One region of the Pseudovibrio sp. Ad5 genome, then DNA from elsewhere that is predicted to be linked to it. Evidence: riboswitches for the same ligand, from Rfam matches in the RefSeq annotation. Region 1 holds a riboswitch; each other region holds the start of a gene.
What was found. Region 1 has a riboswitch for thiamine pyrophosphate ahead of PsAD5_RS16155 (hydroxyethylthiazole kinase). Riboswitches for the same ligand answer to the same signal wherever they lie in the genome.
Positions count from the first base shown of each region.

Region 2: another riboswitch for thiamine pyrophosphate. It lies ahead of PsAD5_RS06795 (ABC transporter permease); the one in region 1 lies ahead of PsAD5_RS16155 (hydroxyethylthiazole kinase).
Region 3: another riboswitch for thiamine pyrophosphate. It lies ahead of thiB (thiamine ABC transporter substrate binding subunit); the one in region 1 lies ahead of PsAD5_RS16155 (hydroxyethylthiazole kinase).
Region 4: another riboswitch for thiamine pyrophosphate. It lies ahead of thiC (phosphomethylpyrimidine synthase ThiC); the one in region 1 lies ahead of PsAD5_RS16155 (hydroxyethylthiazole kinase).

Region 1 is NZ_LMCH01000057.1:302,565-306,775, reverse strand. Features, by position in the region: gene PsAD5_RS16165 (xanthine dehydrogenase family protein molybdopterin-binding subunit) at 1-1,028, shown strand, start outside; gene PsAD5_RS16160 (Lrp/AsnC ligand binding domain-containing protein) at 1,099-1,335, opposite strand; TPP riboswitch at 1,546-1,654, shown strand; gene PsAD5_RS16155 (hydroxyethylthiazole kinase) at 1,696-2,451, shown strand; gene thiD (bifunctional hydroxymethylpyrimidine kinase/phosphomethylpyrimidine kinase) at 2,451-3,254, shown strand; gene PsAD5_RS16145 (TRAP transporter substrate-binding protein) at 3,267-4,211, shown strand, end outside.
Region 2 is NZ_LMCH01000010.1:47,994-52,204, forward strand. Features, by position in the region: gene PsAD5_RS06790 (hypothetical protein) at 1-1,692, shown strand, start outside; TPP riboswitch at 1,822-1,929, shown strand; gene PsAD5_RS06795 (ABC transporter permease) at 2,104-2,814, shown strand; gene PsAD5_RS06800 (ABC transporter substrate-binding protein) at 2,841-3,779, shown strand; gene PsAD5_RS06805 (CHASE2 domain-containing protein) at 3,852-4,211, opposite strand, start outside.
Region 3 is NZ_LMCH01000020.1:19,727-23,937, forward strand. Features, by position in the region: gene PsAD5_RS11590 (thiamine/thiamine pyrophosphate ABC transporter permease ThiP) at 1-949, opposite strand, end outside; gene thiB (thiamine ABC transporter substrate binding subunit) at 925-1,917, opposite strand; TPP riboswitch at 1,939-2,045, opposite strand; gene katG (catalase/peroxidase HPI) at 2,162-4,211, opposite strand, start outside.
Region 4 is NZ_LMCH01000004.1:30,770-34,980, reverse strand. Features, by position in the region: gene PsAD5_RS02250 (hypothetical protein) at 1-1,231, opposite strand, end outside; TPP riboswitch at 1,415-1,535, shown strand; gene thiC (phosphomethylpyrimidine synthase ThiC) at 1,651-3,450, shown strand; gene PsAD5_RS02240 (FAD-dependent oxidoreductase) at 3,447-4,211, shown strand, end outside.

The DNA of each region.
Region 1 (4,211 bases):
GTTCCTTTGGAACTCACCTGACCAAGGCGCTGGACGAGATTCATTATTCGACGTTTGCGGAGCGTGAAGCGGAGAGCAAGGCAAAAGGTTTGTATCGCGGTGTTGGGCTATCGACCTATGTGGAGGCGTGTGCCTTTGCCGGCGGGGAGGAAGCTAAGCTTGAGCTTAACACGAACGGCAGCGTTACTTTGCTGATTGGAACGCAGAGCAACGGTCAGGGTCACGCCACTGCATATGGCCAAGTCATTGCAGAACATCTTGGTTTGCAGCTTGATCAGGTTGAGATGGTGCAGGGAGATACGGACCGTGTTGCGACTGGTGGTGGTACCGGTGGATCGCGGTCCATTCCGATTGGAATGCCATCTGTGAAAGCGGCTTCTGAAACGCTGGTTAAGAAGATCAAAGAGATCGCCAGTGAGAAGCTTGAGGTTGGTGTTGGGGATCTGACGTTGGAAGACGGGCAGGTGCGCGTGGTTGGTACCGACCAACAAGTCAGCCTTGTTGATGTGGCTGGTTCGCAACCGGAGACCTTGAGTGCAGCGGAAAAAGTCATGCAGGATGAATGTACTTATCCCAATGGCACGCATGTGTGTGAGGTGGAGATTGATCCGGAAACGGGCAAGACGGACGTGGTCAGTTATGTGATCGTGGATGATTTTGGCGTGACGGTGAATCCGATGCTGCTGGCGGGTCAGGTGCATGGTGGTGCGGGGCAGGCGATCTCGCAGGCGCTTTGCGAGAACACGGTTTATGATGAAACCGGGCAGCTGCTGTCAGCGTCCTTCATGGACTATCATGTTGCACGTGCTGATGATTTGCCGAATTTCGACTTCTCGACGAGCAACGTTCCTTCCACGACAAATGCGATGGGCATCAAAGGTGCTGGTGAGGCTGGTTCTATTGGAGCGGCGCCGGCGGTGATGAATGCTGTGCAGTATGCGTTGCGCAAGAATGCAGGTGTTGAGCATATAGATATGCCCGCGACGCCGGTTGCTGTCTGGAGTGCTATTCAGGACGCTCAGAGTTAAGCCATCAAGATAGTAAAGCTTGAAAAGAGATTGTGCAGGCGGGCTGGTGTCCCGCCTGTTTTCGTAGGTATCAGAACGCTTTGAAGGTGATGATGGTTCTGGTGTCCTGGATGCCTTCGAAGACCTGAACCTTGTTTGCAACGAAGTGTCCGATGTCTTCGTTATCATCGATGTAGAATTTGGCCAGCAGGTCGAAATCCCCGGAGGTGGAGTAAATCTCGGAGGCGACTTCCGCGTCTGCGATGGCGTTGGCAACCTGATAGGTTTTTCCGAGCTGGCATTTGATCTGTACAAAGAACGGAATCATAAATCTGCTATCCTTCTGTCCCGAAAGGCTGATTTGTCTTTCAGGGATGCGCTCAAATTTGAGTTTGCGTTGTTTTGTGAGCATTTTGCGTTGAAGCTGCGTTTTTTTGCAAGCTTTTGCGTTTTTTATGCGAAATCTACCCCCAGTTGCCTTTTGTCGCTGCCTCTCGTTTCCGCTTGCAGTTCGCTCTCTTGTTTGCTAGCAAAAAATTCTAACCAATGGGGGTGCTCGGAAGTGACTGACGGGCTGAGAGGCGCAAAGCCAACTCCTAGAACCTGATCCGGATTGTGCCGGCGGAGGGAATTGGGATGAGTACCAAGGTAATCGTTCCCGCCGTAATCTATAGGGGAGCGAAAACAAATGTCCTACACAAATGAAAATCTCTGGGAAGTCTTTGAGAGCGTGCGTGAGCGTGGGGTTCGGGTTCATTGCCTGACGAATTCTGTTGCGCAGAGCCTTACCGCGAACATCATGTTGGCTTGTAACATTGTGCCTTCCATGACAGCGGCCCATGATGAAATTCCTGCATTCATCGAAAGTGTTGACGGGTTGCTCCTCAATCTTGGTACGCTGGATGGAAAGCGGCGGCATGGTATTCGGCTTGGGCTTGAAGGGGCTGCCAAAAAATCTATGCCCGTGGTGCTGGACCCGGTTAAAGTAGATCGCTCAGACATTCGCATGGAGTTTGCGAAAGATATTCTGAAAGAGAATGTTTCGATCCTCAAAGCAAACATGACTGAGAGCGCTGGGCTGAGTGGAGCTGTTACCGAGAACACACTGATTGTGCGCACCGGTATTGAAGACGCTGTGTTTGGCCGGGAGACAACCTACACCGTGGGCAATGGGCATGCTTATATGGACAAGGTGACTGGCATTGGCTGTGCGCTGGGCGGTGTGCTGGCTGGTTTCGCCGCTACCGAGCCAGATAAGGAACTTGCCGTGCTTGCTGCGCTTGCTGTCTATGGTGTATGCGGCGAGATTGCCGCAGAGCAGGCGAACGGACCGGGAAGCTTCACTCCAGCTTTCATCGATACCCTTTACGGCTTGAAGGCTGACCAGTTCAACGAGCATCTCAAGCTCGAAACAATGAATAATAAAGGTGGGGTATTGGCCTAATGAGTGCGATTGCAGTCACAATTGCAGGGTCGGATTCCGGTGGTGGTGCCGGAATTCAAGCAGACCTGAAGGCCTTTTCGGCTCGTGGGGTCTATGGGGCCAGTGTCATCACTGCACTGACGGCCCAAAATACCAAAGGTGTGACAGGTATTCATGATGTGCCGCCAGCATTTGTGGCAGAGCAGATGGATGCTGTTTTTTCTGACCTGAAGGTGGATGCCGTGAAAATCGGCATGCTTTCACAGCCAGAGATTATCGCTGTTATTGCCACAAAGCTGGCGGAATATAATGTTAAGCGCGTCATCCTTGATCCGGTGATGGTTGCAACTTCTGGTGATGTTTTGTTGCAAAACTCCGCCGTTTCGGTCTTGAAGCAGAAGCTGTTTCCCATGGCGGCGTTGATTACGCCGAATATGCAGGAAGCGGCCTTTTTGCTGGACCAGCCGGTAGCCGAAACCCGTGAAGACATGCACAGACAAGCGTTACTGCTGCTGGACATGGGTGCTAACGGGGTTTTGCTGAAAGGCGGACACGGATCTGATGATACCTGTGATGATCTCTTCCTCTCCCGTGATGTGGAGAGGTGGTATACGGCGCCAAGACATAAAACGCAGAATACACATGGGACTGGCTGTACCTTGTCCTCTGCGATTGCAGCGGAACTGGCCAAGGGGTTGGAGCTGCAAGATGCCATTGGTGAAGCGAAAGAATATATTAGTCAGGCGATTAAAGCTGCGGATACGCTTGACGTAGGCGAGGGACATGGGCCTGTGCACCATTTCCATGAATTCTGGTCTGAATAAAAGGCGGAGATAATGACCAAGAACAAAGAAAACAATCTGACCCGCCGTCAGGCGCTGGGGCTAACTGCTGGGGCGGTTGCCGGTAGCGCTGCACTTGCTGCACCTGCACTGGCTCAGGATGCTGATCCGGTGATCGAATGGCGCATGGTGACCAGCTGGCCCAAGAACCTGCCGGGCCCTGGCATGTCTGCGCAACGCATTTGTGATCGCATCAACATTATGAGTAATGGTCGGATGCGTGTGCGCCTGTTTGCTGCAGGTGAGCTGGTTCCTGCTTTTGAGGTGTTTGACGCTGTTTCAAGCGGCACTGCACAGATGGGTCATTCAGTTGCTTTGTACTGGGCTGGCAAGATGCCGGGTTCGGTGTTTTTTACGACTGTTCCTTTCGGTCTGCTGCCTCAGGAGCACACTGCCTGGGTGGACCAGATGGGTGGACAGGAACTTTGGGATGAGCTTTATGCGCCATTTGGTGTGAAGCCGTTTATGGCTGGTAATGCTGGCCCAACCATGGCGGGCTGGTATCGTGAGCCTGTTGAGACGCTGGATGACCTGAAAGGGCGCAAACTGCGCATGGTAGGTCTTGGTGGTGAAATCATGCGCAAGCTTGGTGTTACTCCGGTCAACATTCCAGCCTCCGAGATTTTCACCAGTCTGCAAACGCGTGTGGTGGATGGTGTAGAGTTTCTCGGTCCATGGACGGACAGTGCGCTGGGCTTCCATAAACTGGTCAAATACTACTACGGTCCAGGCTTTAATAAGCCAAACGGCACCGGTGAGGCAATTGTGAATGCGGTTGCTTTGGAAGGTTTGCCAGCTGAGCTTCAGGCGGTGGTTGAAGAGGCTTGCCGTGTGGAAGCTGACTTGGCGCTTTCTGAGGCCAATGCGCAGAATGCAGCGAGCCTTAAGGTGCTGCAGGAAGAGCATGGGGTAGAGATTCGCGAATTCCCGGAAGAGGTT
Region 2 (4,211 bases), on a different contig from region 1:
GTTTATCAACGCGCGCGGAATGCAATTGTAAAGCAACTTAAAAGTTACGACCCACCTCTGTCTCCCTCCCAGATCACTGAGGAGCAGCTGAAGCTTGAAGAGGCCATTCGTAAGGTCGAAGCGGAAGCTGCTCGTGAGTCTCTCGGGTTGGGGCGGTCTAAAACCACCCCAGCTCCAAGTGCTCCAAAACCTGCAGCTCCAGAAATCTCTGCTGCATCTTCACCCGCTGGCGATACGCCTAAGGCAGGTACAAAGGCCGATACTCCAGCGCGCGATGAGCCGAAAGCACCTGCTGCTAAAGCAGACGTGTTTAAAGAGGCGGTTCGTGCTGCTCAGGATCTCGGCAACGCCGCACATCAAGCCAATCAGATGGCGCGTGATCAGCTGCCTGAAGCTTCCAGCGAGCGCAAAGAGCCTGACCTTGGCTCCATGGATGACAAAGAGACGGGTGAACCTGCTGCGTCTCTGCCAACCAAAGGTGCTGTTGAGACGAGCGCAGAAGAGCGCTCTTGGGTGCCGGGTGAGGCACGCCGAACCAAGCTGGAAACAAAAAGTAAGTCGCGTCCTGAGATCGATGAGCCTGCCAAGGTTAAGCCAAAGACAAGCCGTAAGCCTGCTTCCTCCCGCAAGCCAGCCGTTGCGCAGCGCGTTGGCGATGCGATTGAGCAGGAAGAAGGGCTGAAGCCTTCCAATACATCGGGTATTGTCGGCATCATTGTGGTCATACTGATAATCTTGGGCGTTACCGCAGGTGTCTATAGTCTGCGCGATGTTATTCTCTCTTTAGTGCTTCCAGTTGAAACCGGTGAGACTGTTGCGCCAGAGAGCGCACCTTCTAATGAAGATGAGCCGCTTCGGGTTCAGCCGGAACGCACGCCAAAGAAGAACACTGACCGCTTGTTGCCATCAGATGAAGGGGCAAAGGTTTCTCCGGATGCGACACGGGTGCAGACTACCCGGATTACCCGGAATTCTTCCAGCGCAGCGCCAACCGAGGCAGTAACTGAGCCTCCAGTCGTGCGTGTGGTCGAAGCTCCAGCAGCACCGGTAGAAGACACGCCTTCTGCGCAGGTTTTGCCGGTGACCGAACCTGCACAGCAGAGTACTGCAGTTGAGACCAATTCTGTACCACCTGCTGAAACCATTGGAACCGAAGCTGCGGTTTCTCCTGTTGCACAACAGAGCATACTTTACGAAGAGGCTTTGACGCCGGGTGCGGCAGGTTCTGCATCACGCGGGAACGTTGTTTGGTCATTGGATGAAGCTAATGGCGATTCTGTCATCAAGGCTGTTGCGACGCTGCCATCTCGTAACTTCTCTGTTGAGATGACGTTGAAGCCGAATAGTGATCAGTCTTTGCCAGCCAGCCATCTGCTTGAGCTGAACTTCATCTTCCCAGAAGGATTTGATGGCAAAGGTGTTGAGAAGGTGCCTGGCCTGATCCTGAAGAAGACAGAGTCCGAAGCAGGTGATCCGCTTGATGGTGCTGCCGTGAAGGTTTCTGACACTCTCTTCTGGATTGCGCTGTCTGACAGTGATGAAGAAAAAGCAAAGAACCTGAAGCGTCTTTCTGAGCGTGAGTGGATTGATGTTCCACTGCTGTATAACAGCGGTCGCCGTGCAATGTTGACCTTTGAAAAAGGTACAACCGGCAACAAAGTTATCGCAGAGGCAATCAAGAGCTGGAAGTAATCTAGTTTCAGATATTTAGATTAGATTTCAAAGGCCTTGGCTCTCTCAGAGCTGAGGCCTTTTTCATTATGCTGTCGTCCGTCAGAGCAAAATCTGCTTGCATCCTTCAGCAGAAACGCGCATGTTCCTTGCTATTCCGAGGGGTGCTTTTCTTTCGAAAAGCTGAGATTGCGATGAGCTAAACCCTTTGAACCTGATCCGGGTAATGCCGGCGAAGGGACGGGACCTGAGCCATTCTTCCCGGATCTCCATGTTTGCATTTTGCTGTAACGGGAGCTCCTGTGCTGAAAACATCCCAGAGAGCTAATGTAGCTCCGTTCTTCCGCCTGTTTGTGATGCCCAATACCATTGTTGGGAGTCTGCATGCTGAAGCGAGCTTTGAAACGAATTCTCCGAAGTCTTTTCGGGATTTTGCTTTTTATCGCCATTTGGGAAAGTGTGGTTCGGATTGGAGAGTTTCCTCCGTTTCTCTTGCCAGGTCCGGCGGCGGTTTTTTCCGCTTTTCTCAATCAGGGCGTCTTTCTGCTGCATCATGCAGGCATTACCGCTTGGGAGACTGTTCTCGGTTTTCTCTTTGGCGTGAGCGCTGGAGCTTCGCTGGCTGTTTTGCTGGCAGTGTCTCCTCGGATACGCCTGTTTCTGCTGCCTCCGATTGCAGCGACCCAATCTCTTCCTGTGTTTGCAATTGCACCGCTTCTGGTGCTGTGGTTCGGCTTTGGGCTCGCCTCCAAGGTTGTGATGGCCGTGATTGTGATCTTCTTTTCTGTGACCTCGACCTTCTTCGATGGTTTGCGCAGGACTGATCAATCACTGCTCGACCTTGGCAAGCTGCACGGTCTGAACCGCTGGCAAACACTTCGCTACATTCGCATTCCAGCCGCCTTGCCATCTCTGGCTTCTGGTATGCGCATTGCAGCGGTGTTCGCTCCTATTGGGGCGGTGGTTGGAGAGTGGGTTGGTGCAAAAGGGGGACTAGCTTTCATCATGTTGCAATCCAATGCACGCATGCAAACAGCGACGATGTTTGCGGCGTTGATTTTGCTTGCGGTGATGGTGTTGAGCCTGAGGGCAGTTGTTGAGTTCGCCACTTCTCGGATGATCTATTGGCAGAAAGAGATCTAGGTCTCAGAGTATGAGGACGTAACCTTATGAAAAAACTAGGTATGCTGTTTGGTGCGGCAATGCTTGCGAGCACGCTTCAAGTGCAAGCAGCGGACAAGCTGACTGTGTTGCTGGATTGGTTTGCGAATCCAGACCATGCACCAATCGTGGTTGCCAAGGCACGGGGTTTCTTTGAAAAAGAGGGCCTTGATGTTGAGCTGATTGAGCCTGCTGATCCTTCCATGCCACCAAAGCTTGTTGCAGCAGGGCAGGGTGATATTGCGGTTTCCTATCAGCAGACGTTGCACCCTCAGATTGATGAGGGCATGCCGTTGATGCGGATCGGGACGCTGGTCTCTACACCTCTGAACACGCTAATTGTTTTGGAAAACGGACCGATCAAGGAGATTGCAGACCTGAAAGGCAAGCGTATTGGTTATTCCACATCCGGGTTTGAGAACGCCATGCTTGGGAAGATGCTTTCCAATGCAGGTCTAAGTTCTGATGATGTGGAGCTGATCAACGTAAACTTCTCGCTCTCACCATCTTTGATGGCTGGGCAGGTTGATGCGGTGATTGGTGGTTATCGTAACTTCGAGCTGAACCAGATGGAGATTGAAGGTGCGAAAGGTCGCGCGTTTTATCCTGAAGAGAACGGTGTGCCTGTCTATGATGAGCTGATTTATGTGGCTCACAAAGACAAGCTGGATGATCCGCGTTTGAAGAAGTTCATCAATGCGATTGAGGCAGCTACCGTTTATCTGCTTAATAATCCGCAGGACTCCTGGAAGAGCTTCCTTGAGATCTATCCAAATCTGGATGATGAGCTGAACAAGCGTGCCTGGGCGGATACTCTGCCGCGTTTTGCCAGCCGTCCAGCTGCTTTGGACAATGGTCGCTATGAACGGTTTGCAAACTTTCTGATTGAGCAGGGGCTCATTAAAACAGCGCCTCCAGTTGAAACCTACGCGGTTGAACTGCGCTAACCGGTATAGGTCTAAACTAAAATTTGAGCCTCCGAGTTTCGGGGGCTCTTTTTATTTGCAGGCCAAATGCCGTTATTGCGCTGCATCCTTGACCGCTTCGTGTTGAGCCAGATCGCTAAGGATGTATTTCTCAAAAGCAGCATAGATGGTGTTGTACTCGCCCTCAGAGAGTGATTTGCATTCATCTACCAGTGTCAGGGCTTTCTTCTTGTCATTCTCCTCAAACAGCGCGAAGACCATGTTGCAGTGGACGTTCTTGAGCTTGAGGAAGTTTTCTGAGAAGGCGAGCGACGGATCACCTAGCAACGCAAACGAACGCATCTGGTAACGGCTGGTTTTGACTGGAATTGTCTCCAAAGCTGCCAGTTCAGGCATCTGACCGCGTGTGGTTTCGCACATAAGAACGCTATGACCGGCATCTTTGCAATGACG
Region 3 (4,211 bases), on a different contig from region 1:
CCTTCAACACAATAAAGGGCACCAGAAACAGACCGCTAAGGCCTGAAAGAACAACGGCACTGAGCGGCAAAAGCAAAAAGAATGTTGCAAGCAAAATCCAGAAGGCGTCTGCAACAGGTGCACCACCATCCCAGCGCCGGATCGCTCGGTCCAGTCCTGCACCAAACCCTTCACCGCGTGAGAGCTTCAGCGCCGCAAAGGCAGCAGCAGCGGTAAGCGTGAGTTGCAATGCAGAAAGCAGCGCGGCACGGCCAAGATCAAAATCGTATGTAAAAGCCTGGTAGATCGCCAGCTCAATAGTTGTCGCCCGTGGCCCACCACCAAGCGTCAGAGCAACAGCAAAGCTTGTCAGGCAGATCGCAAAGATCACAGCCAGTGCTCCGGGTAAAATGCGCGCGAGCATGGGGAGTTCAATCAGCCGAAACAGGGCTTTTCCATCACACCCAAGTTGCGCTGCAAGGCGAAAGCGCTCTGAGGGAACCTCTTGCCACCCCTGCAAAATCAATCGGGTTGCCAGCGGAAGGTTGAAGAAAACATGAGCCAGCACAACACCGTGGAGGCCATAAATGCGAATGGGTGAAGCACCAAAATAAACAAGCATATCAGATATCCAGCCCGCACGGCCAAACACCTGTAGCAACCCAAGAATGGCAACGATAACTGGTAGAATGAAGGGGGCACCAAGCAGTGCAATGAGCAAACTGCGGCCCGGAAACCGCCGTCGCGCCAGCGCGCGCGCAACCGGCACAGCCAGCGCAACACTGATCACAGCAGAAAGCACGGCCTGCGTGAGCGTAAACTTGAGAGCGGCCCAATCGGAAGAGGAGAAGCCGTGACCCGCTTCAGCTCGCAGTGCAACCGCGGCCAACGTGCCAAGTATGAGTGCCGCGACAAGAAATGCCGCGGCAACACCGGGAAGCGAACTTACTGGCTGAGCGCTTCTAGCCATTCCGGCAGAGCCTCACGTCTTGCAGCAGCAGCTTCTTCAGGCTTAAAGAACAAAGCTTTTTCCGGCACCTGCAGTGTGTCAAAGCCAGCAGGTAAACCACCTTTAGGTGTCACAGCAGGATACATCCAGTTGGTTGTTGGAATGATTGTCTGGAAAGCATCTGAAACCATGAAGCTTAGGAACTTGTCTGCCAACTCTGGCTGATCAGTCCCGGCAAGCTTTGCCGCTACTTCAACCTGCATGTAATGGCCTTCTTCAAACGCGGCAGTGGTCTTGCTGTTATCTTCCTCGGCAATCAGGTGGTAAGCCGGAGACGTGGTGTAGCTGAGCACCATCTCCGCTTCCCCATCAAGGAAAAGACCGTAGGCTTCAGACCAACCTTTTGTAACCGTCACGATGTTATCGGAAAGATCCGCCCACACATCAGCAGCTTCGTCTCCGTAAGCCGCTTTCACCCAAAGCAGCAGCCCGAGGCCGGGTGTAGAGGAGCGTGGATCTTGAATAAGGATCTTGGCATCGCTCTTCGCAAGCTCGCGGAAGTTGGTTGGTACGGTTTCGCCAGCCTTGTGTACGAAGGCAAAGTAGCCCCAGTCGTACGGCACAAAGGTTTCGTCAGCCCACTCCACTGGCAGAGTGTATTGGGCTTCAACAGTGTGTGGTGCAAACAGGCCAGTTTTCTTGGCAGTCTCTACCAGATTGGTGTCCAGACCCAGCACCACATCGGCATCCGAGTTTTTACCTTCAAGACGAATGCGGGAAAGCAGTGCTGCGCCATCTTCGACGCCAACAAGTTTCAGGTCACACTCGCATACAGCCTCAAACGCTTCTTCCACTTTTGGGCCTGGGCCCCAGTCAGAAACGAAGCTGTCGTATGTGTAAACTGTCAGTTGAGGCTTCTCAACAGCCATCGCTGATGTTGCAGTGAGTAATCCCGCAGCAATTAACAGATGTTTCAAGTCATCCTCCATTGCGGCGAGAGGGCAAGGATGGATGAAACCGGTACCCTTCCCTCCGCCGGTTCTAGCCGGTTCAGGTTCAACGGGTTCGCCACTAAAGCATCTCAGCACGACAAATACGCGCACCCCGAGGTCAAGCGGTTCTTAACCGGAAAAACACAGAAGCGCAACTGGATATAGCCAGCGTCTGGAGAGCACCTGTAGGGAGTTGCAATAAAAAGCCCGGGCAGTTTCCTGCCCGGACTGGTCGCATTTATTAGGCTGTCAGGTCGAAGCGGTCGGCGTTCATGACCTTGGTCCATGTTGCCACGAAGTCGCGGACGAACTTTTCGTGGTTGTCATCCTGAGCATACACTTCAGCATAAGCGCGCAGGATTGAGTTGGAGCCAAACACAAGATCTGCACTGGTTGCAGTCCACTTAGGCTTGCCAGATTTGCGGTCGCGGATCTCATAGGTGCCATCTTTGAGTGGATGCCAGCTGTTGTCCATATCGGTCAGGTTGACGAAGAAGTCCGTTGTCAGCTGACCTTCGCGGTCCGTGAAGACACCGTGCTTTGATCCGCCATAATTGGCACCAAGAACGCGCAGACCACCAACGAGTGCAGTCATTTCCCAGCCAGTGAGGCGGAGGAGCTGAGCACGATCCAGCATCATTTCTTCCGGGCTAACAGCGTACTCTTGCTTCTGCCAGTTACGGAAGCCATCAGAAATAGGCTCCAATACAGAGAAGGATGTCGCATCAGTCATCGCATCTGTTGCATCACCGCGACCAGAAGCAAATGGAACTTCCACGTTGAAACCAGCTGCTTTGATGGCATTTTCTACACCAACGTTGCCTGCCAGCACGATCACATCTGCGACTGAGGCTCCTGCCTGCGCTGCGATTGGTTCAAGCACAGCCAGAACTTTGGCAAGCCGGTCTGGCTCATTGCCAACCCAATCCTTTTGAGGAGCAAGGCGGATACGAGCACCGTTGGCACCACCGCGCATATCAGAGCCGCGATAGGTACGTGCGCTGTCCCAAGCGGTTTTGATCAGATCTTCATTGCTCAAACCACTTGCCGCAATTTTTGCTTTCACTGCAACAACATCATAGTTGGTGTTGCCCGCCGGAACCGGATCCTGCCAGATAAGGTCTTCTTTCGGCACATCCGGGCCAAGATAATTGGCTCTCGGTCCCATATCGCGGTGGGTCAGCTTGAACCATGCACGCGCAAACGTATCTCTGAAGTACTCAGGATCTGCTATGAATTTCTGACAGTACTCGTTGTAGATCGGGTCAACCTTCATCGCCATGTCCGCATCCGTCATGATTGGATTGTGACGAACAGACGGGTCTGTTGGATCAACAGGTTTGTCTTCTTCCTTGATGGACACAGGTTCCCATTGCCATGCGCCGGCAGGAGATTTTACCTGCTCCCATTCATGGCCGAACAGCATATCAAAGAAACCCATATCGAACGTGGTTGGGTGTGTGGTCCACGCACCCTCGATGCCAGAGGTAAAGGCATTTGTTGCCTTGCCATCCTGTCCGGGGTTAGACCAGCCAAAGCCCTGCTCTTCAAGACCAGCGGCTTCCGGTGCGACACCGATGTTATCGACGGCACCGCGTCCATGGGTTTTACCAACGGTGTGACCACCGCACGTCAGCGCAGCAGTTTCCTCGTCATTCATTGCCATACGAGCAAAGGTTTCGCGGATCTGATCAGCTGTTTTTTGCGGACCGGGAACGCCATTCACGCCTTCCGGGTTCACGTAGATCAAGCCCATATGGGTTGCTGCAAGCGGATTTTCGAGCGTTGAAGGATCATCCAGATCGTCATAGCGCTCTTCACTGCGCGCAAGCCATTCTTTCTCAGATCCCCAATAGGTGTCGATCTCCGGACCCCAGATATCCTCACGGCCAAACCCGAAACCAAAGGTTTTCAGACCCATGGAGTCATAGGCGATAGTGCCTGCGAGAATAATCAGATCAGCCCAGGAGAGAGCGTTGCCGTACTTTTTCTTGATAGGCCAAAGCAAACGGCGGGCTTTATCGAGGCTTGCGTTATCAGGCCAGGAGTTAAGCGGAGCAAAGCGAATGTTGCCGGAACCGCCGCCACCGCGACCATCTGCCAGACGATAAGAGCCAGCTGTGTGCCACGAAAGGCGGATCATCAGGCCACCATAATGACCCCAATCCGCTGGCCACCAGTCCTGACTGTCGGTCATGAGCGCATGAACGTCTGCCTTCACCGCTTCGAAGTCGAGTGATTTAACAGCATCATGATAGTTGAAGCCTGGGTCCATCGGGTTGGTACGCGCA
Region 4 (4,211 bases), on a different contig from region 1:
CCAGAAACTCATCGTAGCTGTTTGTGCCGGGCACCGTGACAGCTCGCGTCATCGCTTCAAGTGTTCTACCTGAGAACGCTTCAGGTCGGTTGCCCCACCCCTGATTGAGCATATAGGCACACAAGGCATTGCCAATGATCCGTCGGGAGAACGGATGGCCGTAGGCGGTCTCTTCCCAGTCACGGTTGAGGTTCCAATCATCAGTGACATCATGGTCATCAAAGATCATCGCGACCGGAAGATGGGCAAACAGGCGGCGCACCTGACTGAGGCCAACAACAAACTCCTTCAGGATTTTCTGTTCGCTCTCATAGAGCTCTGCTTCTTCTGGTGTCAGTCCTTCGGGGGCATCTGTCTCAACCAGTCCCCATAGCGCCGGAGACCAGACGAGGAGGTACATTGCCAAGAATTCAGCAAGTGTGATCAGATGGTTATGGGCGTGATCAGCAGTGAAGATCGGTTTTTCTACGCCACCGAACAAGACAAGCCAGAGCTTTCGGTTTTTCTCCAGACTTGGGAGAAATTTTTCGCGGCGGTAGTAGGTGTCGCCGTGCTGGTAGAAATCTGATGCCTTATCAGGCACTTTGCTTTCCAAGCCCGCCAGCTGTTCCTCAGTGATACCGAGTTTTTCGATAAGCACATGGATAGCTCGCAGCATGGGGCCAGCAACATCATCTGAGTAAATCTGATCGCCACTCATCACGAGGGCAGCTGGCCATTTTTCCTTATCAACTTTGGTGCCCTTCTCAGCTCTGATGTGCTTTGCCAGAAACAGATCAGCTGCGACCAGACCATCGCCGGATTCGTGATGTGGTTTGCGGCAAGACCCGTGCAGGAGTGAGGAAACTTTTGAGCTTAGCAGAAAGCCTGGGAGTTCCTGATTTTCATAGCAGAGATCAGGAGCCCATACGGAATGATCCTGCCACCCAGCCTCCTCATCATCCTCCATACGCAGAGCAAGGCGGTAACTGATCCAAGTGTCATGCGGTAGAGGGCTTTGGAGAGGTAGATCGATCAGGAGGTAATGGAGATGTACCCCTGCTGAGATCAGGTTTACCTCAGTTTGCGCTTTCGTCAGCTCGTAGGTTTGCGGCTCACGGCCTTGTGGGAGCAAATCCAGTTTCACATCTGCCGGAGCGCGCACTGCGAGCCAGAATGTTAAACGTGAGGTTTCCAGTCGACGCAAGATCGGGCCAGCTAAAACGGATGGGAGAGAATAGTTTTCAAGCATTCGTTGATATTATTTTTCGCGATATCCAGATGTGAAATTCTTAGATGAGAGATAGGAACGCAAACCGCAAAATCCAATAAGTGTCAGCGACTCCCCTCTCATAAAATCCAACTTACAAAAGATTTCTGAACCTCGCCTGAACCGAACCTGCCTTGACACTAGTTCATAATCGTTCTAGCAAAATCATGTCTGCAGGGGAGTCTCACCAAGGAGACTGAGAGGCTGACAGAGCGCAAGCTCGGCGACGCGACCCTTAGAACCTGACCCAGTTGATACTGGCGTAGGAAGCACGGGTCGCGGGGCCTGTTTGAAGGGCCAGTGTAACAACCGCGATCTTAGCAGCAGAAGTTCTTTCTGCCGTTTCCCAGCCAAAACTCATCTGGTGTCTTTTTCGAGTTATGAACTTGAGGAGCACCATTATGACGACGCCGAACCCATCCATCACCACAGGCGCTTTGCCAGCAGCGCGCAAAATCTATGTTCGTGGCAGCTTGCACGAAGACGTGCTTGTGCCCATGCGCGAAATCAGCGTTCACCCGACAGCAGGTGAACCACCGCTGCCAGTCTATGATAGTTCCGGCCCATACACAGACCCAACGGCAACAACGAATATTTCTGAAGGTTTGCCTGCTCTACGGCGCAAGTGGATTGAGGTGCGCGGTGACACTGAGGAGTATGATGGCCGCGAGATTAAACCTGAAGACAATGGTTTTGTGAAAGGCGACCGGCTTGTTCCTGAGTTTCCGGTGAAGCCTCGCCCCTTGCGCGGAAAGGACGGTAAAGCCGTCACCCAGCTGGCTTATGCCCGCGCTGGCATTATCACACCGGAGATGGAGTTTATCGCCATCCGCGAAAACCAGTTGCGGGAAGCGGTTGCAGAAGAGCGGTGTGGCAATGACTGGGGTGCGAGCATTCCAGATTATGTAACACCAGAGTTTGTACGTGATGAAGTGGCAGCTGGCCGCGCGATCATTCCGTCGAACATCAACCACCCTGAGAGTGAGCCGATGATCATCGGGCGGAACTTTCTGGTCAAGATCAACGCCAATATGGGTACATCTGCTGTTACCTCCTCCATGGAAGAGGAAGTCGACAAGATGGTGTGGTCGATCCGCTGGGGTGCTGACACGGTGATGGATCTGTCTACCGGTCGTAACATTCACAACACCCGTGAATGGATCATCCGCAACAGTCCTGTACCGATTGGGACCGTCCCGCTTTATCAGGCACTTGAGAAGGTGAATGGAGTTGCGGAAGATCTGACTTGGGAAATCTTCCGCGACACGTTGATTGAGCAGGCAGAGCAAGGGGTTGATTACTTCACCATCCATGCTGGCGTGCGCCTTCACATGGTGCCGATGACCGTTAATCGCGTGACGGGGATTGTCTCCCGTGGCGGTTCCATCATGGCGAAGTGGTGTCTGCATCATCACAAAGACAGCTTCCTCTATGAGCACTTTGACGAGATCTGCGATATTTGCCGCCAGTACGATGTGGCGTTTTCTCTTGGTGATGGATTGCGTCCGGGTTCCATTGCAGATGCAAATGATGAAGCCCAGTTTGCCGAGTTGGAGACGCTTGGGGAGCTGACCAAGATTGCATGGGCCAAGGATTGTCAGGTGATGATTGAAGGCCCGGGTCATGTGGCCATGCACAAGATCAAAGAGAACATGGATAAGCAGCTGGAATGCTGCCATGAAGCACCGTTTTACACGCTTGGCCCTCTCACCACGGATATCGCGCCCGGATATGATCACATCACCTCCGGCATCGGTGCTGCGATGATCGGGTGGTTTGGCTGCGCCATGCTTTGCTATGTGACACCGAAAGAGCATTTAGGGTTGCCGGACCGGGATGATGTGAAAACCGGTGTGATTACCTATAAGATTGCAGCTCACGCCGCTGATCTTGCGAAAGGATTGCCGGGTGCCCAGCGGCGGGATGATGCCTTATCTCGTGCTCGCTTTGAATTCCGCTGGGAGGATCAATTCAACCTCTCTCTCGATCCCGATACTGCGCGAGAGTTCCACGATGAAACTCTGCCGAAAGACGCGCATAAAGTGGCTCATTTCTGCTCTATGTGCGGACCTAAGTTCTGTTCCATGCGGATCTCGCACGATATCCGCGCGGAGGCCCAGAAGGAAGGTATGGAGGCTATGGCAGCCAAGTTCCGCGAAGGCGGCAAGTTGTACCTGCCACTTGAAGGGACAGAGCAGTGATTACGATTGCAGGAGCCGGCCTTGCGGGGCTGGCTTCCGCCTATGAGCTAGCAAAGCGCGGTGCATCCGTCACTATCTTTGAAAAATCCGCTAAACCGGGCGAAAGCAGTGTCGCACGGTTTGCCGGCGGCATGCTTGCTCCGTTTTGCGAGCGTGAAAGCGCAGAAGAAGACGTTGTTACACTTGGGGTGCAAGCCGCTGATTGGTGGTCTCAGGTAACGCTTGTGACCCGGCACGGAACGCTGGTGGTTACTCCGCCGCGCGATCAGGCCGAGCTGACCCGTTTTGCACGGCGGACCTCACACTTTACCGAGGTGAACGGTCAAGCGATCTCAGAGCTGGAGCCAGCATTGGCTGGACGCTTTGAGCGTGGGCTGTTTTTCAAAGAGGAAGCTCATCTGGACCCACGGCAGGCACTGGCTGACCTGACAGGGGCTGTTCAGGAGCTTGGGGTAGAGATCCAATATGGAAGGACTGCACCTGAGCGGGTCAATCTCAATTGCACAGCAACCGCATCCAGCCTTCCTGACTTGCGGGCTGTGCGCGGTGAGATGGCGATTTTGCATTGTCCTGAGGTTCAGCTTTCCCGTGTCATCCGGCTCTTACACCCACGTATGCCGCTTTATCTGGTCCCGCGGGCTGATGGTTTATTCATGATTGGCGGGACCATGGTGGAGAGTAATTCTGAACGTCCTCCTACTCTTCGCTCCCTTACAGAAATGCTGAGCACAGCCTTTGCCATTCACCCTGCCTTTGCCGAG